Regions from separate parts of the Phytobacter diazotrophicus genome, predicted to be linked through region 3. Evidence: riboswitches for the same ligand, from Rfam matches in the RefSeq annotation. Region 3 holds a riboswitch; each other region holds the start of a gene.

Region 1 (10,508 bases), 2.7 Mb from region 3:
GCCGCCACTGCGCTGACCATCATCCTGCGTTTACCAAAGCGCTTAACGTAGTAACCTGCCAGGATCATTGCCGGGATCTCAAGCCCCGCGGCCGTTCCCATTAATACGCCCGCCAGACTGTCCGGTAACCCCAGCTCGCTGCTGATCCACAGCGGCATATCAATGATGTACATCGTGTTGCAGGTCCACATCATCGTCGAGGCGATAAACAACATACGGACGTTCTTATTGCCCCAGCCACTGACTTCTGTAACAGCAATATCCGCAGGCTGTTCAATTCGCTTCACAGAGGGCAACCAGAGCGCCACCAGTACCAGGCTGATTACGAAGATACCAGCGGCAATCGAGTACATGGCGGTAAAGCCATAGTTGAGTGCCAGCATGAAGGCCATCGGCGGGCCAATAACCCATGCCACCGAAATTTGCGCACGCATGATCGAGCTGAACATCACCACTTCACGCGCCGAACTGTCTGCGTATTCCCGCGCCAGCGCGAAAAGCTGCGGCATAGCAGTACTGGCAAGCGACGCCAGCATCACGCCACAGGTGATTAAGGTCAGATAATGTCGATTGAAAGCAAACAGAAGAGCATTACCCACCGCCATCAGGCAGCAAAACATAATCAATTTTTTCCGATCGCCCTGTTGGTCAGAGCGTTTTGCCAGCCCGAGGCTGACCAGGATCCCGGCAATGGCGTTAACGGTATAAAACAGTCCAACCCAAAACGGTTGCGCACCCACCTCGCGACTCAGAAACAGGCTCAGCGTTGGGGCCTGCAAAGCACCAGCAACACCGATCATAAACGCGACGATCATAAAAGCGATGAAGACCCCATTCAGGCGACGTCCCATCGTGACTAACCAGAGCATAAAGATCCCTTGCATGCGAAAGAAACGAAAAAAGCCAGCAGATAATAACTGCTGGCGTGGTGATTAGCACCAATACTCAGTCACACATGATGGACGCGTTTCAGGGTTTCGAGACCGGGATTGTCACTTCCCACTGCATTAATTCTTCGAGCATTTTCAGCCGCTGATTCGTACTCAAACGAAAAAGCCGGGACGCATTCTGCGTCGCACGAAAATACGCTAAGTAAAATTGCTGTGTAGACGATCTCTTCATAACCACCTCCTCGCTTCATCACGGAAGATTATTGGCTTAATATAGGGATAAATAAATTGCTGACTTTTCATCAGGAGTTCCCCTTTTATGCCATCAGGTCGCCTGCAACAACAGTTCATTCGTCTGTGGCAATGTTGCGACGGGAAATCTCAGGAGACTACGCTCAATGAATTGGCCGATCTGCTGAGCTGTTCGCGTCGCCATATGCGGACCCTGCTCAATACCATGCAAGAGCGCGGCTGGCTGACATGGGAGGCTGAAGCCGGTCGCGGCAAGCGTTCACGCCTGACTTTTCTTTATACCGGCCTTGCCTTACAGCAACAGCGGGCAGAGGATTTGCTGGAGCAGGATCGTATTGAGCAACTGGTTCAACTGGTGGGCGATAAGAGCGCCGTCCGCCAGATGCTGATCTCGCATTTGGGCCGCAGCTTCCGCCAGGGGCGGCATATTCTGCGGGTTTTGTACTACCGTCCTCTACGTAACCTACTGCCAGGCACCGCCCTGCGGCGCTCTGAAACCCACATGGCGCGGCAAATTTTTAGCGCTCTGACTCGCATAAATGAGGAAAATGGGGAACTGGAAGCCGATATCGCGCATCACTGGAAAGCGATCACGCCGTTCCACTGGCGTTTTTATTTGCGCCCCGGCATCCATTTTCACCATGGCCGTGAACTTGAGATGCGCGATGTTATTGCGTCCCTCGAACGAGTTTGCACGCTGCCGCTCTACTCGCATATCACCCAGGTTATCTCCCCGACGCCATGGACGCTGGATATTCATCTGTCACAGCCGGACAACTGGCTGCCCTGGCTGATGGGGCATGTACCCGCCATGATCCTGCCGCAGGAGTGGAACTCGATGGCCAACTTCGCCAGCCATCCGGTCGGCACCGGGCCTTATGCTGTCACCCGCAATAACAATAACCAACTGAAAATCCATGCGTTTGATGATTACTTTGGGTATCGCGCGCTTATTGATGAAGTTAATGTCTGGGTACTGCCGGAAATTGGTGATGAACCGAACGGCGGCCTGACCATCGACGGACCAACCGACGGTGAAAAAGCGGTCGAAAGCCGCCTTGAAGAGGGCTGTTATTATTTGCTCTTCGACGCACGCTCGCACCGGGGAGCAAACCAGGGGGTTCGCGACTGGATAAGCCAGGTGCTCTCCCCTACCCGGCTGCTCTATCACGCCGAAGAACATTATCAGCAGTACTGGTTCCCGGCGTACGGACTGCTACCGCGCTGGCACCATGCGCGACCAGCCAGTGGTGAAAAACCGGCGGGGCTGGAATCGCTCACGCTGACCTTCTACCGCGATCACAACGAGCATAAAGCCATTGCCAACACCATGAGCAAGCTACTGGCGCAACATGATATACGCCTGGAGATACAAGAGGTGGATTATGAAGAGTGGCACCGTGGCGATATCGTCAGTGATATCTGGCTTAATAGCGCCAACTTCACGCTGCCGCTCGATTTTTCTCTCTTCACGCATTTGTATGAAGTTCCGCTGATTCAACACTGCGTCCCGCTGGACTGGCAGGCCGATGCTGAGCGTTGGCGAGCCGGGAAAATGAATCTGGCCGTCTGGTGCCAGCAGTTACTGGAAAGCAAAGCCATGGTACCGCTGATTCACCACTGGCTGCGGATTCAGGGCCAGCGCAGTATGCGCGGTCTGCGTATGAACACCCTTGGCTGGTTTGACTTCAAATCCGCATGGTTCGCCCCGCCGGACCCGTAATCACTGAGATTCCGGCTCTTCCTGCTGAATGATGAAGGGGCGCTTTCAGAAAACTTACAAAATCATTACAATGGCGCGGTGCTCAACGGGGTGCTGCGCCAAAAGCGTGTGCTGAGAAAATACCCGTCGAACCTGATCCGGATAACGCCGGCGAAGGGATTTGAGGCTATCGCTTAAATCCTCTTTGCCACCCATTTTTGAGGTGCAAAGTGCTTAAAAAAGTTCTGCCATTCCTGCTGCTTGCCGCAGCCCCTGCTTTCGCGAAACCGACCCTGACCGTTTACACCTACGACTCCTTCTCTGCGGAATGGGGACCGGGGCCAGCGGTAAAAAAAGCCTTCGAAGCCGACTGCAACTGCGAACTGAAATTTGTCGCGCTGGAAGATGGCGTATCGCTGCTTAACCGCCTGCGTATGGAAGGTAAAAACAGCAAAGCGGACGTGGTGCTGGGGCTGGATAACAACCTGCTTGAAGCCGCCACGCAGACCAAACTGTTCGCCAAAAGCGGTATTTCACCCGACGCCGTTAGCGTGCCTGGCGGCTGGAAAAACGACACCTTCGTTCCCTTCGACTACGGCTGGTTCGCGTTCGTTTATGACAAAAATAAACTGCAAAATCCGCCAAAGAGCCTGAAAGAGCTGGTAGAAAGCTCGCAGAAATGGCGTGTGATTTATGAAGATCCGCGTACCAGCACACCAGGTCTCGGCCTGCTGCTGTGGATGCAGAAAGTGTACGGCGATAAAGCCCCGGAAGCCTGGCAAAAACTGGCAGCCAAAACCGTGACGGTCACCAAAGGCTGGAGCGAAGCGTACGGTCTGTTCCTGAAAGGGGAAGGCGACCTGGTGCTGAGCTATACCACCTCTCCGGCCTATCACATCATTGAAGAGAAGAAAGACAACTATGCAGCCGCAGCATTTACCGAAGGCCACTATCTGCAAGTTGAAGTCGCTGCCCGAACCGCCGCCAGCAAACAGCCGGAACTGGCAGAGAAGTTCCTGAAATTTATGGTCTCTCCGGCATTCCAGAATGCCATCCCGACCGGCAACTGGATGTACCCGGTCAGCAATGTCTCGCTGCCCGCCGCATTCGATACATTGGTGAAGCCGCAAACCTCGCTGGAATATAGCCCGCAAGACGTCGCAACCCAGCGCAGCGAATGGATTAACGCATGGCAACGCGCCGTCAGCCGCTAATCTTCGGCTGGCTGGTTCCCGGACTGGCCGCCGCCGCCCTGATGGTGGCGGTTGCCTTCTCCGCGTTTCTCGCGCTCTGGCAAAACGCTCCCGCGGCCGATCTGGCGGCACTCCTGCACGATAGCTATCTGTGGCACGTGGTGCGTTTCTCTTTCTGGCAGGCCTTTCTGTCGGCGTTGCTCTCCGTCGCACCGGCTATCTTTCTCGCTCGCGCGTTCTACCGGCGACGCTTCCCTGGCCGTCTTGCCCTGCTGCGCTTGTGCGCCATGACGCTGATCCTCCCGGTGCTGGTTGGGGTATTTGGTATTCTGAGTGTTTATGGCCGCCAGGGCTGGCTTGCCTCGGCGTTTCGCGCAGCAGGTCTGGAGTGGACATTTTCACCGTACGGATTGCCCGGCATTCTGCTGGCGCACGTCTTTTTTAACCTGCCGATGGCGGCCCGTCTGCTGCTCCAGACGCTGGAGCAGATCCCCGGCGAGCAGCGACAACTGGCCGCGCAGTTGGGTATGCGCGGCTGGTCTTTCTTCCGCTATGTCGAGTGGCCCTGGCTACGCCGCCAGCTCCCGCCTGTCGCCGCCCTGATTTTCATGCTCTGCTTTGCAAGCTTTGCCACCGTGCTGTCGCTGGGCGGCGGCCCGCAAGCGACGACGATTGAACTGGCTATCTATCAGGCGTTGAGTTACGACTTCGACCCAGGCCGCGCGGCACTGCTGGCGTTAATTCAGATGATCTGCTGCCTGGGGCTGGTTCTGCTCAGCCAGCGCCTTAGCAAAGCCATTTCCGTGGGTAGCCATCAGATTCAGGGCTGGCGCAACCCGGAAGATCGCTTTTTCAGCCGTATCGCCGACTATACGCTCATCACACTGGCGCTTCTTCTACTGTTGCCACCCCTGCTGGCGGTCATTATCGATGGCCTGAACCTCAGCCTTTTTCATGTGCTTGCTCAGCCCGTGCTCTGGCAGGCAATCTGGACCTCTGTGCGCATTGCTCTGGGAGCGGGGTTACTGTGTATCACGTTGACCATGATGCTACTCTGGAGCAGCCGTGAGCTACGCGCCCGCCAGCATCAACTGGCCGGACAAGCGCTGGAGATGAGCGGCATGCTGATTCTGGCGATGCCTGGTATTGTGCTGGCGACCGGCTTTTTCCTGCTGCTCAATAACAGCATCGGCCTGCCCTCGTCCGCCGATGGCATCGTGATTTTCACCAATGCGTTGATGGCGATTCCCTATGCACTGAAAGTACTGGAGAACCCCATGCGGGATGTGACGGCACGCTACAGCCTGCTTTGTCAGTCTCTGGGTATTGAAGGTTTCAATCGGTTAAAGGTCATTGAACTGCGTGCCCTTAGAGCACCGCTGGCGCAGGCGCTGGCCTTTGCCTGCGTGTTGTCAATTGGTGATTTTGGCGTTGTGGCGTTATTTGGCAATGACGATTTCCGTACGTTGCCCTTCTATCTTTATCAGCAAATTGGCGCCTATCGCACGCAGGATGGTGCGGTTACCGCGCTGATTTTGCTGTTACTGTGCTTTTTACTGTTCACCCTTATCGAAAAACTTCCGGGCCGCCATGCTAAGACTGACTGATGTAACCTGGCTGTATCAGCATTTACCCATGCGTTTTACGCTGTCGATCCAACAGGGCGAACAGGTCGCCGTGCTTGGGCCTAGCGGAGCCGGGAAAAGTACGCTGCTAAATTTAATCGCCGGTTTTCTCTCCCCGGCCAGCGGCGTCATTATGATTGAGAATAGCGATCACACACGCACGCCGCCTTCGCGGCGCCCGGTGTCGATGCTATTTCAGGAGAACAACCTCTTTATCCATCTCACGGTGCGGCAAAATATAGGTCTGGGGCTGAACCCTGGCCTAAAACTGTCTAGTGCGCAAAATACAAAACTTGAGGCCATTGCCAGCACTATGGGGCTGGATACGTTGCTTGGCCGCATGCCGGATCAGCTTTCTGGTGGCCAGCGACAGCGCGTGGCACTGGCCCGTTGTCTTGTGCGTGAACAACCCGTGCTCTTGCTGGATGAACCCTTCTCCGCGCTCGATCCGGCCCTGCGCCAGGAGATGCTTGCACTGGTAAAAGAGATTTGTCATCGCCAGCAGTTAACGCTGTTGATGGTGTCGCACAATGTGGAAGATGCCGCCCGTATCGCGTCGCGCGCGCTGGTGATTGCCGATGGTCGTATCGCCTGGGACGGGAAAACAGACGAACTGCTCAGCGGCAACGCGCCTGTCTCCTCGCTGCTTGGGATCAGGTAACCACTTTTTGCAAGATAGACAGGTAGATGGGCATTAAAGGGTGGCGAACCAGAATGGTCACCGCAAACACGGCCCCCACCGTCAGCAGCGGCGCCAGCCAGAACAATCGGCGACGCGGCAGATATACCGTTAAACGATCCAGTCCGGCTTTACCACTACGCCACAGGCGCCAGCACATCCAGAATGCCAGCCAGAGCAGCACCGCTGCCAGCAGCAGCAGCCATTTAAAGTTACCGCTCTGCTCCCCCGCCGGGATATCAATCGCCGCTCCCGCCAGGATACCAGGCAAGAAATAGAAAGGCGGCCACAGCAAGCAACCAAGGATGTTAGGCGGGATAAACTTCGTGACCGGCAGATCAAGCATGCCCGCGACCATCGGCACAACCGGACGCGTCGGCCCCACAAACCGCCCCACCAGAATGGTGAACATGCTGTGCTGATGCAGCGCATGCTCGGTTTTATTCAACAGCGCTTTGTTTTTGCGAATGAATGACCAGCGGTGCAGCGGTTTTTTGAAACGCCAGCCGAGCCAGAATGAGATCCAGTCCCCCAGCAGACATCCCACAATCCCCGCCATCCAGGCGTGCCAGAAATTCACTTCACCGCTGCCAATCAGCGCCCCGAGTGCCGCCATCATCACGGTGCCGGGTAGGATAAGCCCCACCAGCGCCAGCGACTCCAGAAAAGCTACGAGTGCAATCGCAATCAGCGTATAGGCCGTAGATTGGGTAACAAAGTGTTCCAGCAGTGCTTGCATATGTTTTCCGGTCAAAAAATGAAGCTGGAATTCTCCAGGCGCATACCCTGAGGGTCAAGCTTCAATTATCTGAATATTTTGCCGGTTATGACAGGTTGCCGGGCCACTCCTTGCCTATCTTTACGCTCTATTCACATCCTGCACGAAATTCACTGGGACTGGCGCCGGTACATTTTTTAAAAACGCGTGAGAAATAGAGCTGATCTTCAAAGCCGACATTACGCCCCACGCTGGCGATTGGCATACGCGTAGTGCTCAACAGCAGCTTCGCCTGACTGATACGCTGATCCTCGCGCCAGCTCAGCACGCTCACCCCCAATTGCTGACGGAACAGGTGCGAGAGACGGGACGGTGACAGACACACATGCTGCGCGACGCTGGCGATATCAAAATGGTTGTCCGCCAGATGATCGCTGATGTACTGGCAGGCGTCGCGCACGCGGTTATCGAGCGGCGGATGCAGTGATTCATTGATGGCATCCATACGGCGCAATAACAGTTGTTCGAGCAGATTTATCGCCAGCAATTCTGCGTAACGTCCTCCGCTCTGCCCGGCATCGATAATCTGCCCAAAGAGCTCGCTAAACTGCGCCAGCCAGGGCTCTTCCGGGCGAAAGAAACCAGTCTGCGCGAAAATGGTCGGCCAGCTTAGCCACTCATGCCAGTAGGCGCGCGGACGGAAGTAGACCCACTGGTGATACCACTCTTTGGCATCCGGGTGGCGGCCATAGTGATGAATTTCTCCCGGCGGAAACAAAATCATGTCACCGGGGCGGCAAACATACTGTTTCCCGTGGTTATTGATGACCCCCTCACCACGAATGGTGAAATTGAGAATGTACCCCTTCATTCCCAGCGGACGATCGATAAAAAAATCGAGATAGCCCTCGGACTCGATAGGGGTCAACCCCGCCACCAGATGGGCGTTAAACGAGTAACCAGGCAACAGAGGATCATTTTGTGACTCAGCCATAAACTCGATACTCCGGGCATCATGAAGGAAACCAATTGTCCATATTGATACGCTTTTCATTAATCAGGCGTTTTGACCAGGCACAAGGAAAACGCCGCCACTTTTAACCCCGCCAGATAAAAGCAATTACGCCATTTTTATGACGCAAAGGGGACAAAAAGAGTCAACCAAAGTGTCTATAAAGGCGATTAAAATGTCCACATGGAATTTTTGCACACGGTCACACTTTGCACTCCCATAGCATTTTCGTCCATAAGATTAGCGAATCCTGCCTGACGCTTTTTTCCGCCGATCACTATGTTTCTCCATAAGGTTATTCTTCATGGAGCAACACGATGGCAATCACAATTGGCCTCGATTTTGGCAGCGACTCCGTTCGCGCACTGGCGGTGGACTGTACCTCTGGGGCAGAAATCGCCACCAGCGTCGAGTGGTATCCTCGCTGGCAAGAAGGGCGTTACTGCGACGCGGCACATAATCAATTTCGCCACCATCCCCGGGACTATATCGAGTCGATGGAAATGGCGCTTAAAAGCGTGCTGGCAGAACTGACACCTGAACAGCGTGCCCAGGTCAAAGGCATTGGCGTGGACAGCACCGGTTCAACGCCTGCTCCTGTCGACGCAGAAGGCCGGGTCCTGGCACTGCGTCCGGAATTTGCAGACAACCCCAATGCGATGTTTGTGTTGTGGAAAGATCATACGGCGGTCGAAGAAGCCGAAGCGATCACCGCTCTGTGCCACGCAACGGGTAAAGTCGACTATTCACGCTACATTGGCGGGATTTATTCCAGCGAATGGTTCTGGGCAAAAATCCTGCACGTGACCCGCGCCGACAGCAATGTCGCTCAGGCTGCCGCATCGTGGATTGAACTGTGCGACTGGGTGCCTGCCCTGCTCTCCGGTACCACCCGTCCGCAGGATATCCGCCGTGGTCGCTGCAGCGCCGGGCATAAATCCCTGTGGCATGAAAGCTGGGGTGGTTTACCCCCCGCCAGCTTCTTCGATGAACTGGATCCAATCCTCAACAAACACCTGCCCTGCCCACTCTTTACCGATACCTACACCGCCGATATCCCGGTTGGCACGCTGACGGCGGAATGGGCGCAACGCCTTGGCTTACCGGAAACGGTGGTTATTTCCGGCGGCGCGTTCGACTGCCATATGGGGGCAGTAGGTGCAGGCGCACAGCCCAACACGCTGGTCAAAGTCATTGGTACGTCGACTTGCGATATTCTTATCGCTGATAAGCCGAGCGTCGGCGACCGTGCCGTGAAAGGCATCTGTGGTCAGGTGGATGGCAGCGTGGTACCCGATTTTATTGGTCTGGAAGCAGGTCAATCGGCGTTCGGCGATATCTATGCCTGGTTTGGCCGCATCCTCGGCTGGCCGCTGGAGCAACTGGCGCTGCAGCATCCGGAACTGAAGACGCAAATTAAAGCCAGCCAGAAACAACTACTGCCAGCCCTTACAGAGGCCTGGGCGCAAAACCCATCGCTGGAACACCTGCCGGTTGTCCTCGACTGGTTCAACGGCCGCCGCACGCCGAACGCGAACCAGCGCCTGAAAGGGGTGATCACCGACCTGAATCTTGCAACCGATGCCCCGGCGCTCTTTGGTGGGCTGATTGCCGCTACTGCCTTTGGCGCTCGCGCCATTATGGAATGTTTCACCGAGCAAGGTATCGCGGTGGACAACGTCATGGCGCTGGGGGGTATCGCCCGTAAAAACCGCGTCATCATGCAGGCCTGCTGCGATGTGCTTAATCGCCCGCTGCAAATTGTCGCCTCGGATCAGTGCTGTGCACTCGGTGCGGCTATTTTTGCCGCCGTCGCCGCAGGCGTTCACACCGATATTCCTGCCGCACAACAGCAAATGGCCAGCCAGATCGAAAACACGCTGCAACCCGCACCTGCGCAGGCTCAACGCTTTGAACAACTCTACCGCCGCTATCAGCAATGGGCGAAAAGCGCCGAGCTTCACTATCTCCCTGTAGCTGCGCCAGCAACGCAGGCAGCGCTCACTCACTAAGGACACAATAATGACGATTTTTGATAATTATGAAGTTTGGTTTGTGATTGGCAGCCAACACCTTTACGGACCCGAAGCCCTGCGTCAGGTGACGCAGCATGGCGAACAAGTGGTTAACGCGCTGAACGCTGAGGCCAAACTGCCCTGCAAACTGGTTCTTAAGCCGCTCGGCACCTCGCCGGATGAGATAACGAATATCTGTCGTGACGCCAACTATGACGACAAATGCGCCGGTATGGTGGTGTGGCTGCATACCTTCTCACCGGCAAAAATGTGGATTAACGGCCTGACAATCCTCAACAAACCGCTTCTGCAATTCCACACTCAGTTTAACGCTGCCCTGCCGTGGGACAGCATCGACATGGACTTTATGAACCTGAACCAGACCGCGCACGGCGGCCGTGAGTTCGGCTTTATCGGTGCCC
Region 2 (10,508 bases), 2.1 Mb from region 3:
ACCTTTGCATCTTTTACCGTCAGCGTTTCCCACACCAAATCGAGAATGCGGCGATAAAGCTGCGGATCGCCAAACTCCGTTTCCTGGCAGAACATGGCGTAATTGGGATACATGCGCTCGCAAAGAGAGGCCATAAAGGTAACGTGCTGCCACGTTGCCAGCTTCTCCAGACGCAGGTGAATCGGGTTTTGTAACATGATAGGTTCTCTGATGCAGAAATTAGCGGCAGTGTACCTGAATCAACGCTGAATTTCCTGCCAACGAGCGAATGCAGGGCGGCCGGATGCGACAGCGTCGGCCCAACGGGTCGGTTCAGGCAGCCGATAGCCTTTCATGCAACGCTGCACCCAGGCCAGCGCGGTATCCGTGCTCACCCGATGCCCTGTCGCCACGAAAAGAGGGTTACAGCGCGCCTTACTGCGCCAGACCCATGCCAGTTGCTCGCCTTTGTCCATCAACGGCGCCAGGGCGCCCGGTTCGTCAGAGAGTGGCTCAAACTTACCGCACAGCCGTTTTTTCGCCACGCCAATGGTTGGCACATCCACCAGCAGGCCAAAGTGGCTGGCAACCCCCAGACGCCGGGGATGTGATATTCCATGGCCATCGACAAATAGCAGATCCGGTTTTTGTGAGAGTTGCTCCCACGCCGCAAGCAGCGCGGGATATTCACGGAAAGAGAGAAAGCCGGGGATATAAGGCATCGTGGTCGCAATACGCGCCACTTTATACTCAACCAGTTCCAGTTCAGGCCAGGTCAACAGCACCATCGCAGCACGCGTCACTTCGCCGCCTTGCTCAAACCCTACATCCGCGCCGCCGATCAGGGCGGGAGGATCTTTTTCCAGACGATCCTCACGGGAAACAGAAGAGGCCAGTTCAATTTGTTGAGCGCGTAGCGACGCGAGATCCATAACGACTCCTTACTTGTGATACTGGGCTGAGAGTCTGTGCACCGCCTCCACAAATACGCCAGCATGTTCTGGCGGCACATCCTGATGGATGCCGTGACCGAGGTTGAACACATGCCCTTCACCCTGACCGAAACCAGCAAGTATAGACGCCACTTCGTCTTCGATGCGGCCAGGTGCGGCATAAAGCATCGAGGGATCCATGTTGCCCTGCAGCGCCACTTTGTGGCCGACACGGCGGCGTGCATCGCTGATATCTGTCGTCCAGTCGAGACCCAGAGCGTCACAACCCGTCTCCGCCATCGCTTCCAGCCACTGCCCACCGCCTTTGGTAAACAGCGTCACCGGTACACGCTTGCCCTCGTTTTCACGCAGCAGGCCGTCGACGATTTTATGCATGTAATAGAGCGAGAACTGCTTGTAATCGCGCCCGGTCAGCACGCCGCCCCAGGTGTCGAAAATCATCACCGATTGCGCACCCGCTTTGATCTGCGCGTTGAGGTACAGGGTGACGCTGCTGGCCAGCTTATCAAGCAACAAATGCAGCGTTTGCGGTTCGGCGTACATCATCTTTTTAATAACGGTAAAGGCTTTACTGCTGCCGCCTTCCACCATATAGGTTGCCAGCGTCCACGGACTGCCAGAGAAGCCAATCAGCGGCACTTCACCTTTCAGTTCACGGCGAATGGTACGCACGGCGTTCATGACGTAACCCAGTTCCTGCTCCGGGTCCGGCACGGGCAGTTTTTCAACATCCGCACAACAGGTAATGGGAGAGGTAAAACGTGGGCCTTCGCCCGCCTCGAAATAGAGCCCTAACCCCATCGCGTCCGGGATAGTCAGGATGTCGGAAAAAAGAATGGCCGCATCCAGCTTGTAGCGACGCAAAGGCTGAAGGGTGACTTCGCACGCCAGTTCGGCATTTTTGCACAGCGACATAAAATCACCCGCCTGTGCGCGCGTCGCTTTGTACTCCGGGAGATAGCGACCAGCCTGACGCATCATCCATACTGGCGTCACATCCACGGGCTGGCGCAGAAGTGCGCGAAGGTAGCGATCGTTTTTTAATTCGGTCATGTTTACAGTTCCTTATTGCGTCAGCCCGCCAGTGTAACACTACTCGTTCTTTACTCGTATTCTGCCCGGCACTGCGCCACCGTATCTTCAATCAAACGACGGGCAACAGTACCGGGCGGAGGCAGCAGCGGCAGGTCGTCGTAGCGGTACCAGCCCGCATCCAGCAGCTCTTTAGGATCGATAACAATCTCCCCGCTGTCATATTCCGCCATAAAAGCCGTCATTAGCGATTGCGGGAAAGGCCAGGGTTGCGAGGTGATGTAACGCAGGTTTTTCACTTTGATGCCGCTCTCTTCCATCACTTCACGCGCGACGGCCTGTTCCAGCGTTTCGCCCACTTCGACGAAACCGGCCAGAACGGTGTAAATACCATTGCGATGACGGGTGTGCTGAGCCAACAGAATTTTATCATCGCGGCGAATGGCAACGATAATGCAGGGCGCAATCTGCGGGTAATAACGTTCGCGGCAGTGGTCACATAACATGGCCCACTCTGTCTTGCTGGGGTGCATAGTATGTCCGCAATACCCACAAAACTTATGTGAGCGGTAAAACTCAGCCAGTTGAACACCGCGCCCGGCCAGTTGAAACAATCCAGCATCCTGTTCAATCACCTGGCGGACAGTTCCCATCTCCTGTCGACGATTCTGGCGGATCATCCACACAGGTTCGCCTTCCCATTCGCCTATCTGGAGTGCGCTTTGCCCCACAAGATCGAAATTTCCTGCATTACCGAGTGGTAATTCTCCCCCGGGCAACCATAATTTTTGTTCATGGCTTACGATCCACCAGCCATGATCTGATGACTCGATAATACGATGCATTTGTTTGCACTACCTTAGCTTTACTGGCATGTTGTTAACATTATTATTACATTCGAGCGTTTTTTAATCTTAATATTGCGGAGTCAATTATGCTAAACCAGTTAGCAACCCTGGCGGAACGAATTGGAGGAAGTAACGAACTGGTCGACAACTGGCTGTATAACCGAAAACAGCTACTGGTTCATTACTACAACCTGGTTGGCATAACACCTGGAAAAGGCTCGTACATGCAGCTGAATGAAAAAGCGCTGGACGAATTCTGTCATAACCTGGTTGAATACCTTTCCGCCGGTCATTTTAATATTTATGAACGGATTATCGGTGAAATGGAAGGGACCAGCCCACTTTTAGCCTCCACGCAGATTTACCCTCTCCTCGAAGCCAATACCCTGGAAATTATGGAGTACTACGACTCCAGCCTGGAAAATGCTATCGATGATGACAATTACGCTGAATTTCAGCAGGCGCTGTCTGATATCGGCGAAGCGCTTGCAGCCCGCTTTTCACTTGAAGACAAGTTGATCGTACTGGCATACGACAACAATCTTAAAGACGGCGCCAACGACGAAAGTGGAATGGCGCGTCCTGCTTGAGTTCTTTCTGATTAACGCGTAGTTTAAAAAACAGTCCCCGTCTTCGGACGGGGTTTTTCTTGTCGGAGTGCCTATATTTCCACAAAAGCATTCGCGATGCCCTAAAGAGGCGGCGCGAAGGATGAAGTGGAAAAGGCTGAGACCGTTAATTCGGGATCCGCGGAACCTGATCAGGTTAGAACCTGCGAAGGGAACAAGAGTAATCCATTCACATCAATCACCCTTGCGGTGATCTGCTGTTATTACTCCATCCGTCGTCTGACAAGCCATGTCCTTAACATTTGGAATGAGCTATGTCTGCAAACCAACTTACACGCCGTGAACAACGCGCCCAGGCGCAGCATTTTATCGACACGCTGGAAGGCACCGCTTTCCCGAATTCAAAACGCATCTATATTACCGGCTCACAGCCTGATATTCGTGTTCCGATGCGCGAAATCCAGCTTAGTCCGACGCTTATCGGCGGCTCAAAAGACAACCCTCAATACGAAGAAAACGAGGCGATTCCGGTCTATGACACGTCCGGTCCCTATGGCGACCCGAATGTGACTATCGACGTACAGCAGGGGCTGGCGAAACTGCGTCAGCCGTGGATCGATGCCCGCGACGATACCGAAAAACTGCGCGATCGCAGTTCGGTATACACCAAAGAGCGGCTTGCGGATGACGGCCTGAACGACCTGCGTTTTAGCGGCTTACTGACACCGAAACGGGCCAAAGCGGGCCAGCGTGTCACCCAGTTGCATTATGCGCGTCAGGGGATGGTGACCCCGGAGATGGAGTTTATCGCCATCCGTGAAAACATGGGCCGCGAGCGTATCCGCGGTGAGGTGTTGCGCCAGCAGCATCCTGGCCACGGCTTTGGCGCTAACCTGCCAGAAAATATCACCCCGGAATTTGTGCGCGACGAAGTGGCTGCCGGACGCGCCATCATCCCCGCCAACATCAACCACCCGGAGTCGGAACCGATGATCATCGGCCGCAATTTCCTGGTGAAGGTTAATGCCAACATCGGTAACTCCGCGGTCACCTCCTCCATCGAGGAAGAGGTGGAAAAACTGGTCTGGTCAACCCGCTGGGGTGCCGATACGGTGATGGATCTGTCGACGGGCCGCTATATTCACGAAACCCGCGAGTGGATCCTGCGTAACAGCCCGGTGCCAATTGGTACTGTACCGATCTACCAGGCGCTGGAGAAGGTGAACGGCATCGCCGAAAACCTGACATGGGAAGCGTTCCGCGACACCCTGCTGGAGCAGGCTGAGCAAGGCGTGGACTACTTCACCATCCACGCGGGCGTGTTGCTGCGCTACGTGCCGATGACTGCCAAACGCCTGACCGGCATCGTGTCACGCGGCGGTTCGATTATGGCGAAATGGTGCTTATCCCATCACAAAGAGAACTTCCTCTACGAGCACTTCCGTGAAATCTGCGAAATCTGCGCCGCCTATGATGTCTCACTGTCACTGGGCGATGGCCTGCGACCCGGCTCAATTCAGGATGCCAATGACGAAGCGCAATTCGCCGAACTTCGCACGCTGGGCGAGCTGACTAAAATTGCCTGGGAGTACGATGTGCAGGTGATGGTTGAAGGCCCTGGCCACGTGCCGATGCAGATGATTCGTCGCAACATGACCGAAGAGCTGGAGCATTGTCACGAAGCGCCGTTCTACACCCTGGGGCCGCTGACCACCGATATCGCACCGGGCTACGACCACTTCACCTCCGGGATTGGCGCGGCGATGATCGGCTGGTTCGGCTGCGCCATGCTCTGCTATGTCACGCCAAAAGAGCACCTCGGTTTGCCAAACAAAGAGGATGTGAAGCAAGGGCTGATTACCTACAAGATCGCCGCGCATGCCGCGGATCTCGCCAAAGGCCATCCCGGCGCGCAGATCCGCGATAACGCCATGTCCAAAGCGCGTTTCGAATTCCGCTGGGAAGACCAGTTCAACCTTGCGCTCGACCCGTTCACCGCCCGTGCGTATCACGATGAAACCCTGCCGCAGGAGTCGGGCAAAGTCGCCCACTTCTGCTCCATGTGCGGGCCGAAATTCTGCTCAATGAAAATCAGCCAGGAAGTGCGCGATTACGCCGCAGCCCAGACCATCGAAGTGGGGATGGCGGATATGTCAGAAAACTTCCGCGCCAAAGGCGGTGAAATCTATCTCAAAAAGGAGGAGGCCTGATGTATCAACCCGATTTCCCAAGAGTGCCCCTTCGCTTAGGCCTTTACCCGGTGGTGGACAGCGTGGCGTGGATTGAACGCCTGCTCGACGCCGGCGTGCGAACCATTCAGCTACGCATCAAAGATAAGCGTGATGAAGAGGTTGAAGCCGACGTTGTAGCGGCCATTGCACTGGGGCGTCGTTACGATGCCCGCCTGTTTATCAACGACTACTGGCGGCTGGCGATAAAACATAACGCTTACGGTGTACATCTGGGTCAGGAAGACCTGGAAACCACCGATTTGAAGGCGATCCAGGCTGCGGAATTACGCCTCGGCGTATCGACTCACGACGATATGGAAATTGACGTGGCGCTCGCCGCACGCCCGTCCTATATCGCCCTGGGGCATGTCTTCCCGACGCAGACGAAACAGATGCCCTCCGCGCCGCAGGGACTGGAGCAACTGGCGCGGCATATCGAAAGGCTTGCCGATTATCCGACCGTCGCCATCGGCGGGATAAGCCTTGCCCGTGCGCCCGCAGTGCTGGGAACTGGCGTTGGCAGCATTGCGGTCGTCAGCGCGATTACGCAGGCGGCTGACTGGCGTGAGGCAACGGCGCAATTACTGGCTCTGGCGGGGGTTGGCGATGAATGATCGTGACTTTATGCGCTATAGCCGCCAGATGTTGCTGGAAGATATTGCCATCGACGGGCAACAAAAATTGCTCGCCAGCCGGGTGCTGATTATCGGGTTGGGCGGGTTAGGCTCCCCCGCCGCGCTCTACCTGGCGGGCGCAGGCGTGGGGACGCTGGTGCTGGCGGACGACGACGATGTGCATCTGAGTAATCTGCAGCGGCAAATCGTGTTTACCACTGACGACATTGCCCGGTCGAAATCGCAGGTCACTAAACAGCGACTGGGACGGCTGAACCCCGAAATTTCGCTGATCGCCCTTGAGCAGCGCCTTTCCGGCGAGGCGTTGCGCCACGCGGTGGACAATGCCGATCTGGTACTCGATTGCACCGATAATATGGCGACTCGTCAGGCGATTAATGCCGCCTGCGTCAGCACTGGTACACCGTTGATTACCGCCAGCGCCGTGGGTTTCGGGGGGCAGTTGATGGTGCTCACCCCGCCGTGGACCCATGGTTGCTATCGCTGTTTGTGGCCAGATGAACAAGAGCCCGAACGCAACTGCCGTACCGCCGGTGTGATCGGCCCGGTGGTTGGCGTGATGGGCACCCTTCAGGCACTCGAAGCGATCAAGCTTCTGAGCGGTATGAATACCAACACCAGCGAGTTACGTCTGTTTGATGCCCGCGCCAACAACTGGCGCAGTCTGGCATTACGCCGGGCCAGCGGTTGCCCGGTTTGCGGAGGGCTGCATGCACATTCAGTTCAATGACACGCCCATGCAGTTCGACGACGCGCTGACCGTCTCGGACCTGTTGCAGCAACTCGATCAGCTAAAACCCGGCGCCGCGCTGGCGCTTAATCAGCAAATTCTTCCGCGCGAGCGGTGGGAAGCGCATATCGTGCAGGACGGCGACCAGATCCTGCTTTTTCAGGTTATCGCAGGGGGCTGAGATGTTACGCATTGCAGATAAACAATTTGATTCACACCTGTTTACCGGTACCGGGAAATTTGCCAACGCAGCGCTGATGGTCGATGCCATCCGTGCGTCCGGCAGCCAGCTAGTCACACTGGCGATGAAGCGTGTCGATTTGCGTCAACATAACGATGCCATCCTCGCGCCACTGCTGGCAGCAGGCGTCACGCTACTGCCTAACACATCAGGGGCGAAAACGGCGCAAGAAGCTATTTTTGCCGCCCAACTGGCACGTGAAGCGCTGGGTACCCACTGGCTGAAACTGGAGATCCACCCCGATGCGCGCTGGCTTTTACCGGATCCTATCGAGACGCTAAAGGCGGCGGAAGCACTGGTGAAACAGGGGTTTGTCGTGCTGCCTTACTGTGGCGCAGACCCGGTGTTATGCAAGCGTCTTGAAGAGGCTGGTTGTGCCGCCGTCATGCCGCTGGGTGCTCCCATTGGTTCCAACCAGGGACTGGAAACGCGGGCGATGCTGGAGATCATCATTGAGCAGGCAACTGTGCCGGTGGTGGTTGATGCCGGTATCGGCGTACCCAGCCATGCGACACTGGCACTGGAAATGGGTGCTGATGCCGTACTGGTGAATACGGCGATTGCCGTGGCCGACGATCCGGTAACAATGGCGCATGCGTTCCGTCTGGCAGTTGAAGCTGGCATGCTGGCACGCCAGGCAGTCCCCGGCGGGCGCCACTCCCATGCCGTGGCCACCAGCCCGCTAACCGGTTTTCTGGAGGCCAGCGCATGAAGACGTTTACCGATTACTGGCGCACGCTGAACTGGAATGATCTTCGGCTACGCATTAACAGTAAGACGGCAGCCGATGTAGAGCGAGCCCTGAATGCCACGCGCCTGACCCGCGATGACCTCATGGCCCTGCTCTCTCCTGCTGCCAGCGCATATCTGGAACCTCTGGCACAAAAAGCGCAGCGCCTCACGCGCCAGCGCTTTGGCAACACGGTGAGCTTTTACGTCCCGTTGTACCTCTCTAACTTATGCGCCAACGACTGTACCTACTGCGGTTTTTCGATGAGTAACCACATCAAGCGCAAGACGCTCGATGAATCAGAGATCGCTCGCGAATGTGCAGCCATCCGCGAAATGGGCTTTGAACATTTGCTGCTGGTCACCGGCGAGCATCAGGGAAAAGTGGGAATGGACTATTTCCGTCGTCACCTGCCAACCATTCGTCGCCAGTTCGCCTCTTTGCAAATGGAAGTACAACCACTCTCCATGGCGGAATACGCCGAACTGAAAACGCTGGGGCTGGATGGCGTCATGGTGTATCAGGAAACCTGGCATGAAGCACAGTATGCCCGGCATCATCTGCGCGGCAAGAAACAGGATTTTTTCTGGCGACTGGAGACGCCGGACAGGCTAGGTCAGGCGGGTATTGATAAAATCGGTCTTGGCGCGTTGATTGGCCTTTCCGATAGCTGGCGGGTGGACTGCTACATGATGGCGGAGCATTTGTTGTGGTTACAGCAGCACTACTGGCAAAGCCGTTTTTCTGTTTCCTTCCCCCGATTACGCCCCTGCGCTGGCGGGATCGAGCCGGCCTCTATTATGGACGAACGTCAACTGGTGCAGACCATTTGCGCTTTCCGCCTCTTTTCGCCGGAAATCGAACTGTCACTCTCAACACGTGAATCACCCTGGTTTCGTGATCATGTGGTGCCGCTGGCCATTAATAACGTCAGCGCGTTTTCCAAAACGCAACCCGGCGGTTATGCCGATAATCATCCGGAACTGGAACAGTTTTCACCGCATGATGACCGGCGGCCAGAAGAGGTGGCCAGCGCGCTGGCAGCGCGTGGTTTACAGCCCGTGTGGAAAGACTGGGACAGCTGGCTGGGAAGAACGCCGCAAGAAAATGGCAACGTTGCCGTTACGCGCTGATATCTTTCGGGACGCTGCGCATTACACTCATCGGGGCGTTGTCGCTTACGCCCCGCCTCTCTTTGGTTAACCTCGTTTTCCCGTCGCTTGATATAAATCAGCCAACCCCGCGTTTCCCGGCGCAAATTTCCCTTCATTTATGCCTCATGGTGTAACATTAACCAATTGAATAGATTAATAGCACTGAACGTCTTTTTTATTTACCGCGCCACGCTTGCCTATACTTTCCAGGTCACTGTCCAACGCTCTCGAAGATAACGAACATGTATAGCCGAAAACTTTCGTTCACTACACCCATTCTGGTGAGTTTTACCGGCATCTTTCTTTGCCTGGCCGTCATTGCCACGCTGGTCATTTTAAGCCAAAGGAAAGACATTACTGATAACTATCACAAGGTTAATCAGACGTTTACGCATAACATTGCGGTCAACTATGCCGAAGCCGTTTTTCAGGAGAATGATTATATTCTCAACCAGGCCGCAGCCTACTTTTCCCGTTATAACCGCCTCGATAGCGCGGTAAATTTCACCTCGCCTGAGGGATTACAATCCCTGATGCAGTTACTGCGGCTAATGCCCTCTGTCTCCTCTATTTCACTGGCCGATCCACAGGGCCGTTACCTGCGTGCCCCGGTGGTGTTTGATAGCGAGGAGGGTCAGCGTTATGACGCCAAAACCCGCCCCTGGTTTGTTCGCCAGGCCGAGGCGACGTCGTACAGCAAATACACGGATATTTATGAGGATTACTTTACCCATCATCCGACGGTGACGGTATATAAGCCCGTCGTCTCCCCGGAGGGCAATCTCAAAGGCACGCTGGCTTTTCACCTGGATCTGGCTTCTATCAGCCATGGATTACGAACCATGCAATCCCCCATGCAAGGGGAATTTTTTGTGGTGGACCGTAGCGGTCATGTCATGTTGCACCCGGATACGGGCGTCCTTTTCGAGGCGTTTTCCCAGCAGTCGCGAATGAAAGAGATGAACAGCGGCGAGGGCATGTTTCATGACGAACGACGTAACACCTGGCTTTATTACAGCTCGCTAACCAATCCGGACTGGTTTGCCATCTATATCGTACCGGGCGATACGCTGGAAAATCTCCTGCGCAATGAAACGCTGGTGGTCGGTTGGGGGTTTGGCGTTGCGGCCATGACTATTATCCTGTTCGGTCTGTATCTGCGCTACGCTTCCCGCACGGTCCTGCTCAATATCATTAATGCGATTAAAACCGGGGATGTACAGCAGACACCGAAGCTGGAGGCGATGCTGAGCAAAGCGATAGTTAGTAGCAAAGAACGGGAGCAGGTCTGGGTCAGGCAGGCCACGATGGATGCTCTGACAAATTGCAAGAATCGCCGGGCATTTGATAGCGACATCGCCGCCCTGATGAACGATCACCAACCCTTCGCGCTGGCGATGGTCGAT
Region 3 (10,508 bases):
ATGTTGAACGCCTGCTCTACGCTTGCATAAAGCGTCTGGTCATATTCGGTGGGATAGCTCAGGGTTTCGTTGTGGTTAAGCTTGACCAGGAACGGAATACGGTGCGCGTAGCGGCGCGCCACAGAAGCCAGCACCCCATAGGTGGACGCCACACAGTTACACCCGGCTTCAATTGCCAGCTCAACGATGTTTTTGGGATCGAAATAGAGCGGGTTAGCAGCAAACGAGGCCCCGGCGGAATGTTCGATACCCTGATCAACCGGCAAAATCGACAGATAACCCGTTTTGGCAAGTCGGCCCGTGTTATACAACGTCTGCATGTTACGCAGTACCGCTGGCGGACGGTTGTTATCCATCATCACACGGGTGACGTAATCCTCTCCCGGCAGGTAGAGTTGGTCGGCCGCAATGGTCGTGCAACGGTGTTGTAAAAGGGTGTCGGCATCGTTGCCTAGTAACTGCACAATATCAGTCATCGCTATACTCCCGTAAGCTCCGCACAAAGGCGGATGTGGTTTGTCCTGACCCGATGAATGGGCAGAATAAGCCTGGTACCGTTTGTCGAGGCTTGCCACCATATCGCCGTTTTTCAGCATTTTCTGGTGGCACGTTTCGGCTAGTGGTTTACCGCTGTGCGAAGCTTACTATTTTGCCCCCGATTCCCCACCCGGCTGGCGCTACGCTAAGCCGGGCTACGTATTACGTGTAGCGCCATTCGGGGCCCCTCACCACCACGCATGAAAATGGTGTACCGGGCCGATGCCATGTCCCACCTCCAGCGTGTCTGCCTGGGCCAGCGCCGCTGACAGCCAGCGCTTGGCCTCATTGACCGTTGAAGCCCAGTCCGCGTGACGTGGACGCAGTGCCGCCAGGGCGGCCGACAGCGTACAGCCCGTGCCGTGGGTATTTTTGGTTTTTATTCGGGGGGCGGTAAAACGTTCAGTACCATTACGGGTAAACAGCCAGTCCGGACTTTCATCGTTTTCCAGATGCCCGCCTTTGATTAACACCGCTTCGCATCCCAGCGCCAGCAACGCCTGCCCCTGCTCATGCATCTCACGTTCGTTGCGGGCGTGAGGGGCATCCAGCAGCGCGGCGGCCTCGGGCAGATTGGGAGTAATCAGTGATACCTGTGGCAGCAGATGTTGTCGCAGCGCCGTTACCGCCGAGGGGGAAAGCAGCGGGTCACCGCTTTTTGCCAGCATGACGGTATCGAGCACCACATTTTGCACCTGATAGCGGCGCAAACGCTCCGCCACCGCTTCAACAATATCGGTTTCCGCCAGCATGCCGATTTTGGTCGTATCAATGCGTACATCGCTGAACACCGAATCCAGTTGCGCGGCAACAAAATCAGGTTCAATGCGATAAACCGACTGTACGCCACGGGTATTTTGCGCCACCAGCGCGGTAATGACCGAACAGCCGTAGGCACCCAGCGCCGAAAAAGTTTTCAAATCCGCCTGAATACCCGCCCCGCCGCTGGGATCCGTTCCGGCAATGGTCAGTGCGTTGATCCGTTTCATACCAGCACCTCCCCATGAAGCGTATAGAGGGCATCGAGAAACGCCGGGATAAAGCTGCCAGGCCCGTGCGTGGTCGCCACGGCCAGGCTGCCTGCCTGTGCCATAAAGGCACAGGCCGCCGCCACGTTATACAGACGATCGCCGGGCAATGCGCAGCAGGCGGCTACCACCGCAGAGAGCGCACAGCCTGTTCCCACCACCCGGGTCATCAGCAGGTCGCCCCCCGTAACGCGCAGGGTGTGAAGACCATCGGTGATGTAATCCACCTCACCGGTTACCGCAACAATGGCCCCCGTCTGGCGTGCCAGCGCCTGGGCCGCAGGCAGCGCGGCAATGGCGGTATCGGTAGTGTCGACACCGCGCCCTCCGGCACTCACCCCGGCAAGCGCCATAATTTCCGAAGCGTTACCGCGTATGGCGGCAGGCTGCAAAGACAAAAGCTCGCGACAAAAATCGCTGCGGAAGGTTAATGCCCCGACGGCAACCGGATCCAGCGTCCAGGGTTTACGGGCGGCATTAGCGCTCAAGATGGCCGCGTGCATCGCATCGGCGCGTTCCCGGGTCAGTGTGCCGACATTAATCAGCAGCACGTCAGCAATGGCGGCAAATAGCTGCGCCTCGTCGCGGTCAATCACCATCGCCGGGGACGCCCCCAACGCCAGCAGAACATTGGCCGTAAAGGTCTGCACCACATCGTTGGTTATGCAGTGAACAAGCGGCTTACATTGACGGAATTGCTGAAGAATTTGCGCGATTTGCGCACGGTGAAGCAGGTCAGGTTGCATCGATTCGCTCCTGCCCGGCGTGAAGAAGGGATGCCGGGCAGGCATCTGACTTCCCTACGCTGGCATTATCCAGATCAGGTGGTACGGGTATTTCTCAGCCCTTTGTGAAAAGGGGCACCCCGAGTCATTCAATTAGGTCTCTTTTAAGAGGAAGCCAGCGTAAAGGAAGTGGCTTGTCGTTGCAAGCTTGCCTGTCAGGCCATGACTTTGGCACCTAGAGGAGCGATCGCATTATGTTATTTTTATACCCATTTTATCGCAGTGAATATCGCACTGGTTGGTCAAACCCATGGTGATAAAAACGAGATCTTTTTACAATTATGTCTCTAAATATATCCTTGCCACTTTACTGGCTCGAACCAGACGGTTTTCACAGCAATAATCGTTTTCTACTTTCACTTTCCGGTGCCGATTCAGCCACCCTGCCACGTAATACTCTGTTTATCGCAGCAAGTGAAAAAACAGGTACAAAAGTTCCTCGCATTGGCCTCTGGTAAAAGGAAAATATTCTACTTATTAAATATAATGTACGAATGTGTTTTTGAGTTTCGTGTGAGTAACTTAATTTAACATATAAATCACTTTCTTCTATCATAAACGGCGAATGCTAAGAATTACTAATGTCAGGACAGATAATATAGTGCTGTTGGCTGCTGCATCACTACAGGTTTGGCGGAAGAGAAAAAGAAAGAAATTTTATTGTACACAGACGATATGTAGAACACCTCCCTCCTTCTTAATACACTGAGACAAAGAACACTATGACAAGTTACAACCTGACGGTAAAGGCTAAAAATTTTTTTGAAAAGCACCAGTACCCAAGGAGATATATGTAAAATTAAATGCAGCATTAGTCTTAATCATCGATAGTTTTTATTCAACATTTATTAATTAGCCAGCTATTAGTTCCAACTCAAAACATCAAGTTAAATTCACCCTTCCTGCATTGACGCACTTTTTTTCGCTACGTAAGATAAATTCACTTTTTTTACTCTTCAAAATAAAAAGAATATTCTTAATGCTTTTTTATGTTTTCTACAAACAGCATTTTGTATGTTTACGTTTAAATCGGTAACCGGTAAACAGGCTCTGAAAAGCTTTATCAGGAGCATTAATTTAGAAAGTATTACTTTGGAAAATGACTTATTAGGGTTAATGATGAAGGCTAATGTCTGTATTTTTATTCTCTCTCTTGTGCTTACCGGTTGCATTGCTGATCATTCACAAAGCTCCGTTGATTACAGCTCTGCATCACCTGCTGCATTATGCGCTGCTTTAGGTAGTGTTAAGGCTAAGCATGACGAATATCAGTTTAAGCATCTGCAAGATTTAGTAAGCGCACGTATAGAAGCTAACACCTTCTCAATTAGCGCTGAGCAATGCCAGGATTTAGCGATAAAAGGAATGATTGCTACAAGCTTGAATTAGGAGCTCAGCAAAGCAAATTGCGCTGATGTCGCATAATGGAAGAAACAATAAGTATTTTTATTTACCTTGTTGAAATAGGGATTGTTTTTATTCTGCTCGAGTTAATGAAGGGGATAAACAGGAAGTGAAGAAATTCCTTCTCTATGTTGCTGCTTTTATGGTTTTCATCGTCTTAGCGATATGTACTGCGGGTTATATTAAATTTAATGTATTTGGGGATCTATGAAAAAAAGTGTTTTAGCGGGCGTAGTGGTTTGTTTACTTTCCGGTTGTGTTATGGCTAATTCTGCTCATGAAGTTAGCGCCAGAGAAGTACATGCTAAAGAGCGTAGTCATAAAAGCGACGTTGAAAAAGTGGAACAAGTAGCCGCCTCAGGAGTACCTGACAGGCTCCATGCCATTAAATTACGCGGCAATGATAGTGGCTATTTCACTGTTGTGATCGGCAATGGTTACACCTCGGCAATGGTTAAAGATGAACCCGCAAAGATCACGCGTAAAAATGAAAATTATTACGTGATAACAAACAAAACTTATGTGATTGGTGTTTATCTGGATGAGAACGGCTTTAGCTCCGCCAGTTGGAATCGTCATAAAGGCAGAGATCACGGCGATTTTGTATTAATCACTGACTGACAGGAACAAAAAGAATGCAGCACAACACACCATCAACACGCGATTTTGTTTGTCCTGTCTTTGGTACGGTTCGTTAATTTGCAATAACCCCTTCCATTAGGGGTTATACAGAAAAGCAGGCAATACTCATGAGTATCCTGCTTTTCTATACCCGTTTTGCATCCTTGCCATGCCGGATGCCCTACTCAGCCACACCAACGACATAGCGGCCATCTTTATTCTTGATCGTGTACCTGCGCGAATCATCACAAATCACAATCAGAGAACCACCAAACGCGGAAGGATAAACGCCTTCCACCTTGTTGCATTCATGTCCAGACTCGCGAATCAGCCTCTGGCTTTCCAGTTTCAGTTGCGGGGATCCCGAATCAGCAAGAGCGCCAGCGCATATGCCCACGCCCAACATCACAGTAAGAATCCGTTTCAAAGCAACCTCCTTCACCGGGTAATTAACAGTACCATCGGCAAAAAGTTAAAAGAAATTAATCAATTCAGTCGATAGAAAAGGCAATATTGAGTTTAAAAATAAATAGTAACAGCACCACTGGCTGCAATATCAGGAGGTCGCAACTGAAATCATTGAACCCGTTGTACTCTGCTGCTCAGCCCAAAATACCGTGCACAGCACTCTGCCATACCTGGCAGAGTGCTGTCACTGCTCGCCGCAAGAAACTTTCAGCGTTGAGGCATCGCACGCTATTTTCACTTCTGGAGGATAAGTCCTCCTCTCCCGCGCGGGTTTTTCACCTGCCTCCAGGCGAACTAGCATTAACACATCCCCTGACGAATACTGAAATCACGGAGTGTTTATGAAAGCTATTGCTATTACTCAGGCCGCACAGAACGGCAGCAACATTGACTTTTTAACCGACATTGAATTACCGACACCGAAAGCCGAAGGTCATGATGTGCTGGTAGAAGTAAAAGCCATCTCTGTTAACCCGGTGGATACCAAAGTCCGCGCCGGGTTTAACGCCGATAAACCCCGCGTGCTGGGCTGGGATGCGACCGGTGTGGTTAGCGCCGTTGGCGACAAGGTCACGTTATTTAAGCCCGGTGACGAAGTCTGGTATGCCGGGGCATTGACCCGTCCTGGCAGTAACAGCGAATTTCAACTGGTGGATGAGCGCATTGCCGCCCGCAAACCTGCCTCGCTGGATTTCGCCTCTGCCGCAGCCCTCCCGCTGACCGCCATTACTGCCTGGGAAATGTTGTTTGACCGTTTAGGCGTACGTGAAAAGGGCAACGAAGGCGACGTGCTGCTGATTGTCGGTGCCGCAGGCGGCGTAGGCTCCATTCTGACGCAACTGGCGCGTAAGTTGACCCGCCTGACGGTGATTGGCACGGCATCCCGCCCGCAAAGCCAGCAGTGGGTCAGCGAGTTGGGCGCGCACCATGTTATCGATCACAGCAAGCCGTTAACCGAGGAGCTGGCGCGTATTGGCATTAAGCAGGTCAGCCACGTTGCCAGCCTCAACAACACGGAGCAGCACTATCAGCAGTTGATCAACGCCCTGCAACCACAAGGCAAACTGGCCCTGATTGACGATCCGCAATCACTTGATGCTGTGCCCTTAAAAGTGAAAAGCATTTCTCTGCACTGGGAATTTATGTTTACCCGCTCCATGTTCGGGACCGCCGATATCGCTGAGCAACACCGTTTACTGGCGCGTGTCGCCGCACTTATTGATGATGGGGTTATCAAAACCACGCTGGGAGAACACTTCGGCGCCATCAACGCACAAAATCTGCGTAAAGCGCACCAGTTGCTTGAAACGCACCGTGCGGTAGGCAAAATCGTGCTGGAAGGATTTTCTGCGCACTAACGTATTGAAATATAGCCAGGATTTCTCTTAAAAACACTTTTATACTCAGGCGGATAGCGAAAAAAGCGTTCCGCCTCTCCTGCTGTTCTCTTCTTTTGCTTACACTTTTTACCAAAGCATTATTTTCATAACATTTTCGCGGTTGCGACGTCGCCAGACGGTAGTCGATGATAAGCCCCGCGAAATGAAAACCCACGACACCTGGAGAGATTATGGGTAAAACAAAAATGTTGCTTCTGGGAACATTATTGGCAACGGCCAGTGCGACTTTTGCTGCACCGCAACCCCCTGCCGCGACGGGCGGAACCCAGTCTTATGAAGTGAAGGATTTTGTTGCCGATTTCACTAAATTCACCATCGGCGATACGGTGCCCGAAATGTACCGTAGCGAAGAGTACAACATTAAGCAGTGGAATCTGCGCAATTTGCCTGCGCCTGATCCGGGTAGCCACTGGACCTATATGGGTGGAAATTACGTGCTTATCACGGACGCCGACGGTAAAATTTTGAAAGCCTACAATGGCGACATCTTTTACCACCGTTAATTTCAGGAAATCCTATTGATTATTCGCCCCTGGCAAGAGAACGACCGTCCTTTTCTGCGTACATTGTTCCTGCATTCCCGCAGAGCAAACTGGACATGGCTGGACGGTAGCGACTGGCAACTGGAAGACTTTGACGCCGTTACCCGTGATGAAACCATCTGGGTGGCGGAAGAAGACGGGCACCGGCTTGGCTTTGCCGCCGTGTATGTGAACGACAATTTTCTGCATAGCCTGTTTGTTGACCCGGATGCACAAGGCAAAGGCGTCGGCAGCGCGCTACTGAAAAAAGTGCAGTCTGAATTTACCAGTACAGGTTCACTGAAATGTCTGGTGCAAAACCACCACGCGCTGGCGTTTTATCAGCACCATGGCTGGCACGTTGAAGCGGAAGGCACATCGCCGGGCGGGAACTATCTGCTCATGCATTATCGGCTGCCCTGACGGGCAGCCTTATCCATTTATACCGCGCGAAACGCGATATCACCGGGAATAACTTCACCCTGCCAGTAGAGTTGCGCCGCAACGCGCCCCGCCAGCTTGCGATACAAACCGGTGAACTCGCTATCAGGACGGCTGACAACCGTCGGTTGTCCCCGGTCGAGATCTTCTCGCAGGCTAATGTGCAGTGGCAGTTGTCCCAGCAGTTGCGTGTGGTACTGCCCGGCCAGTTTCTCTGCCCCGCCGGTACCGAAAATCGGCTCGTGATGACCACAGTTGCTGCAAATATGCATGCTCATGTTTTCCACGATACCCAGCACTGGCACTTCCACTTTCTCGAACATTACAATGCCTTTTTTGGCATCAATCAGCGCGATATCCTGCGGCGTGGTCACCACCACCGCGCCGGTAACCGGAATATTCTGCGCCAGGGTAAGCTGGATGTCGCCAGTGCCCGGCGGCATGTCGAGTACCAGATAGTCAAGGTCGGGCCACATAGATTCTTGCAGCAGTTGCAGGAGCGCCTTGCTGGCCATTGGGCCTCGCCACACCATGGCATTATCGTCAGTCACCAGATAGCCAATGGAATTGGTCGCCAGTCCGTGGGCCATAATCGGCGCCATATGAGTGCCATCCGGCGAGGTCGGACGTTCACCTTCCGCCCCCAGCATCATCGGGATTGACGGACCGTAGATATCCGCATCCAGAATACCGACTTTTGCCCCTTCCGCCGCCAGCGCTAACGCCAGATTGACGGCGGTAGAGGATTTTCCTACTCCGCCTTTACCGGAGCTGACGGCAATGATGTTCTTTACACCGTTCACGCCAGGTTGATTTTTCACCCGCTTTAAGGTGGCGACATTGTGGGAGAGCTTCCAGTCAATCGCTCGCGCCCCCGTAAGTCGCAGTAGTTCGGCACTGCATTGCTCTTTCAACTCTTCAAACGCACTGCGCCAGACAAAGGGCATCAGCAGCTCAATATGGACGGTGTCATCCAGCCAGGCAACATGATGAACCGCCTTAAGCGCGGTAAGATTATGCTTGAGGGTTGGGTGCTGAAAATTGGCCAGCGTTCCGGCGACGAGCGCACGCAAGGCTTCAGGGGATTTGGCCTGGGATTGAGAGTTCATCCCGACTCCTTGTTATGTTGTTCTAAAAAGACATTGTTAAGGTTCAAGTTTACTCCACTGTCACCCATTTTTCATTTCTCAATAGTGCCCAATCCAGGGCGGGCTTTTATGGCACAACTTTTCCCTTTCAGGTAACATCAAAACCCCTTTTTACTAAAGAAGAAGTAATACCCACTATGACTCAAGTCGCGAAGAAAATTCTGGTAACGTGCGCATTGCCGTACGCCAACGGCTCAATCCACCTCGGCCATATGCTGGAGCACATCCAGGCTGATGTCTGGGTCCGTTACCAGCGAATGCGCGGCCACAATGTCAACTTCATCTGCGCGGACGATGCTCACGGCACGCCGATTATGCTCAAAGCGCAACAAATGGGCATCACCCCGGAGCAGATGATTGGTGACATGAGTCAGGAACACCAGACGGATTTCGCTGGCTTTAATATCAGCTATGACAACTACCACTCTACGCACAGCGAAGAGAACCGCGAGCTGTCGGAGCTGATCTACACTCGCCTGAAAGAGAACGGTTTTATTAAAAACCGCACTATCTCTCAGCTTTACGACCCGGAAAAAGGGATGTTCCTGCCGGATCGTTTTGTTAAAGGCACCTGCCCGAAATGTAAGTCTCCGGATCAGTACGGCGATAACTGTGAAGTGTGCGGCGCGACCTACAGCCCGACCGAACTTATCGATCCGAAATCCGTGGTGTCCGGTGCAACGCCTGAAATGCGTGATTCCGAACACTTCTTCTTCGACCTGCCTTCGTTCAGTGAAATGCTGCAGGCGTGGACCCGTAGCGGTGCGCTGCAGGAGCAGGTAGCCAACAAAATGCAGGAGTGGTTCGACGCCGGCCTGCAGCAGTGGGATATCTCCCGCGACGCACCCTATTTCGGTTTCGAAATCCCCAACGCGCCGGGCAAATATTTTTACGTCTGGCTGGATGCGCCTATCGGCTACATGGGCTCCTTCAAGAACCTGTGCGATAAACGCAGCGACCTGAACTTTGACGACTGGTGGAAAAAAGAGTCGGATGCCGAGCTGTATCACTTTATCGGCAAAGACATCGTCTATTTCCACAGCCTGTTCTGGCCAGCGATGCTGGAAGGCAGCAATTTCCGCAAGCCGACCAATCTGTTCGTGCACGGTTACGTGACAGTGAACGGTGCGAAGATGTCCAAATCGCGCGGCACCTTTATTAAGGCCAGCACCTGGCTGAACCACTTTGATGCGGACAGCCTGCGTTACTACTACGCGGCGAAGCTCTCTTCCCGCATCGATGACATCGACCTGAATCTGGAAGATTTCGTTCAGCGTGTTAACGCTGATATCGTCAACAAAGTGGTGAATCTGGCGTCCCGTTGTGCAGGCTTTATCGCCAAACGTTTCGATGGTGTACTGGCGGCTGAGCTGGCGGATCCGGCACTGTATAAAACCTTTACCGATGCATCGGCCACCATTGCTGATGCGTGGGAGAGCCGTGAATTCGGCAAAGCGATTCGTGAAATCATGGCGCTGGCTGACGTGGCTAACCGTTATGTTGACGAGCAGGCTCCGTGGGTTGTCGCAAAACAGGAAGGTCGCGACGCTGATCTGCAGGCGATTTGCTCCATGGGTATCAACCTGTTCCGCGTGCTGATGACCTGGCTGAAACCGGTTCTGCCGACCCTGAGCGAACGTGTCGAGGCGTTCCTGAACACCACACTGGTTTGGGATGCTATCGAACAGCCGCTGCTTGGCCACAAAGTGAATACCTTTAAGGCGTTGTATAACCGCATTGAGATGAAACAGGTCGAAGCGCTGGTTGAGGCGTCAAAAGAGGAAGTGAAAGCCGCTGCCGTACCGGTCACCGGTCCGCTGGCAGATGACCCGATTGCCGAAACCATCAGTTTTGACGATTTCGCTAAAGTCGACCTGCGCGTGGCGCTGATTGAAAACGCGGAGTTTGTCGAGGGTTCTGACAAACTGCTACGCCTGACGCTGGATCTGGGCGGTCAGAAACGCAATGTCTTCTCCGGCATTCGTTCCGCCTACCCGGACCCGCAGGTGCTGATCGGTCGCCTGACGGTGATGGTCGCTAACCTGGCGCCGCGCAAAATGCGCTTCGGTATTTCAGAAGGTATGGTAATGGCCGCAGGCCCTGGCGGGAAAGATATCTTCCTGTTAAGCCCTGATGAGGGTGCAAAACCTGGCCA

What was found. Region 3 has a riboswitch for thiamine pyrophosphate ahead of thiM (hydroxyethylthiazole kinase). Riboswitches for the same ligand answer to the same signal wherever they lie in the genome.
Region 1: another riboswitch for thiamine pyrophosphate. It lies ahead of thiB (thiamine ABC transporter substrate binding subunit); the one in region 3 lies ahead of thiM (hydroxyethylthiazole kinase).
Region 2: another riboswitch for thiamine pyrophosphate. It lies ahead of thiC (phosphomethylpyrimidine synthase ThiC); the one in region 3 lies ahead of thiM (hydroxyethylthiazole kinase).

What each region holds. Positions count from the first base shown of each region.
Region 1 is NZ_CM125428.1:4,782,795-4,793,302, forward strand. Features, by position in the region: gene ACS0RQ_RS23210 (sugar efflux transporter) at 1-869, opposite strand, end outside; gene sgrT (glucose uptake inhibitor SgrT) at 970-1,122, opposite strand; gene sgrR (HTH-type transcriptional regulator SgrR) at 1,210-2,865, shown strand; TPP riboswitch at 2,942-3,042, shown strand; gene thiB (thiamine ABC transporter substrate binding subunit) at 3,075-4,058, shown strand; gene thiP (thiamine/thiamine pyrophosphate ABC transporter permease ThiP) at 4,034-5,644, shown strand; gene thiQ (thiamine ABC transporter ATP-binding protein ThiQ) at 5,628-6,323, shown strand; gene ACS0RQ_RS23240 (DedA family protein) at 6,316-7,080, opposite strand; gene araC (arabinose operon transcriptional regulator AraC) at 7,208-8,053, opposite strand; gene araB (ribulokinase) at 8,389-10,083, shown strand; gene araA (L-arabinose isomerase) at 10,094-10,508, shown strand, end outside.
Region 2 is NZ_CM125428.1:5,352,685-5,363,192, forward strand. Features, by position in the region: gene ACS0RQ_RS25875 (YjaG family protein) at 1-197, opposite strand, end outside; gene nfi (deoxyribonuclease V) at 240-911, opposite strand; gene hemE (uroporphyrinogen decarboxylase) at 921-1,985, opposite strand; gene nudC (NAD(+) diphosphatase) at 2,036-2,809, opposite strand; gene rsd (sigma D regulator) at 2,899-3,402, shown strand; TPP riboswitch at 3,456-3,612, shown strand; gene thiC (phosphomethylpyrimidine synthase ThiC) at 3,696-5,591, shown strand; gene thiE (thiamine phosphate synthase) at 5,591-6,226, shown strand; gene thiF (thiazole biosynthesis adenylyltransferase ThiF) at 6,219-6,977, shown strand; gene thiS (sulfur carrier protein ThiS) at 6,958-7,158, shown strand; gene thiG (thiazole synthase) at 7,160-7,930, shown strand; gene thiH (2-iminoacetate synthase ThiH) at 7,927-9,081, shown strand; gene ACS0RQ_RS25930 (sensor domain-containing diguanylate cyclase) at 9,345-10,508, shown strand, end outside.
Region 3 is NZ_CM125428.1:1,828,210-1,838,717, reverse strand. Features, by position in the region: gene fbaB (class I fructose-bisphosphate aldolase) at 1-476, opposite strand, end outside; gene thiD (bifunctional hydroxymethylpyrimidine kinase/phosphomethylpyrimidine kinase) at 726-1,526, opposite strand; gene thiM (hydroxyethylthiazole kinase) at 1,523-2,311, opposite strand; TPP riboswitch at 2,346-2,443, opposite strand; gene ACS0RQ_RS08820 (hypothetical protein) at 3,365-3,739, shown strand; gene ACS0RQ_RS08815 (hypothetical protein) at 3,962-4,375, shown strand; gene ACS0RQ_RS08810 (hypothetical protein) at 4,557-4,802, opposite strand; gene ACS0RQ_RS08805 (zinc-binding alcohol dehydrogenase family protein) at 5,185-6,201, shown strand; gene ACS0RQ_RS08800 (RcnB family protein) at 6,414-6,746, shown strand; gene ACS0RQ_RS08795 (GNAT family N-acetyltransferase) at 6,762-7,187, shown strand; gene apbC (iron-sulfur cluster carrier protein ApbC) at 7,205-8,314, opposite strand; gene metG (methionine--tRNA ligase) at 8,491-10,508, shown strand, end outside.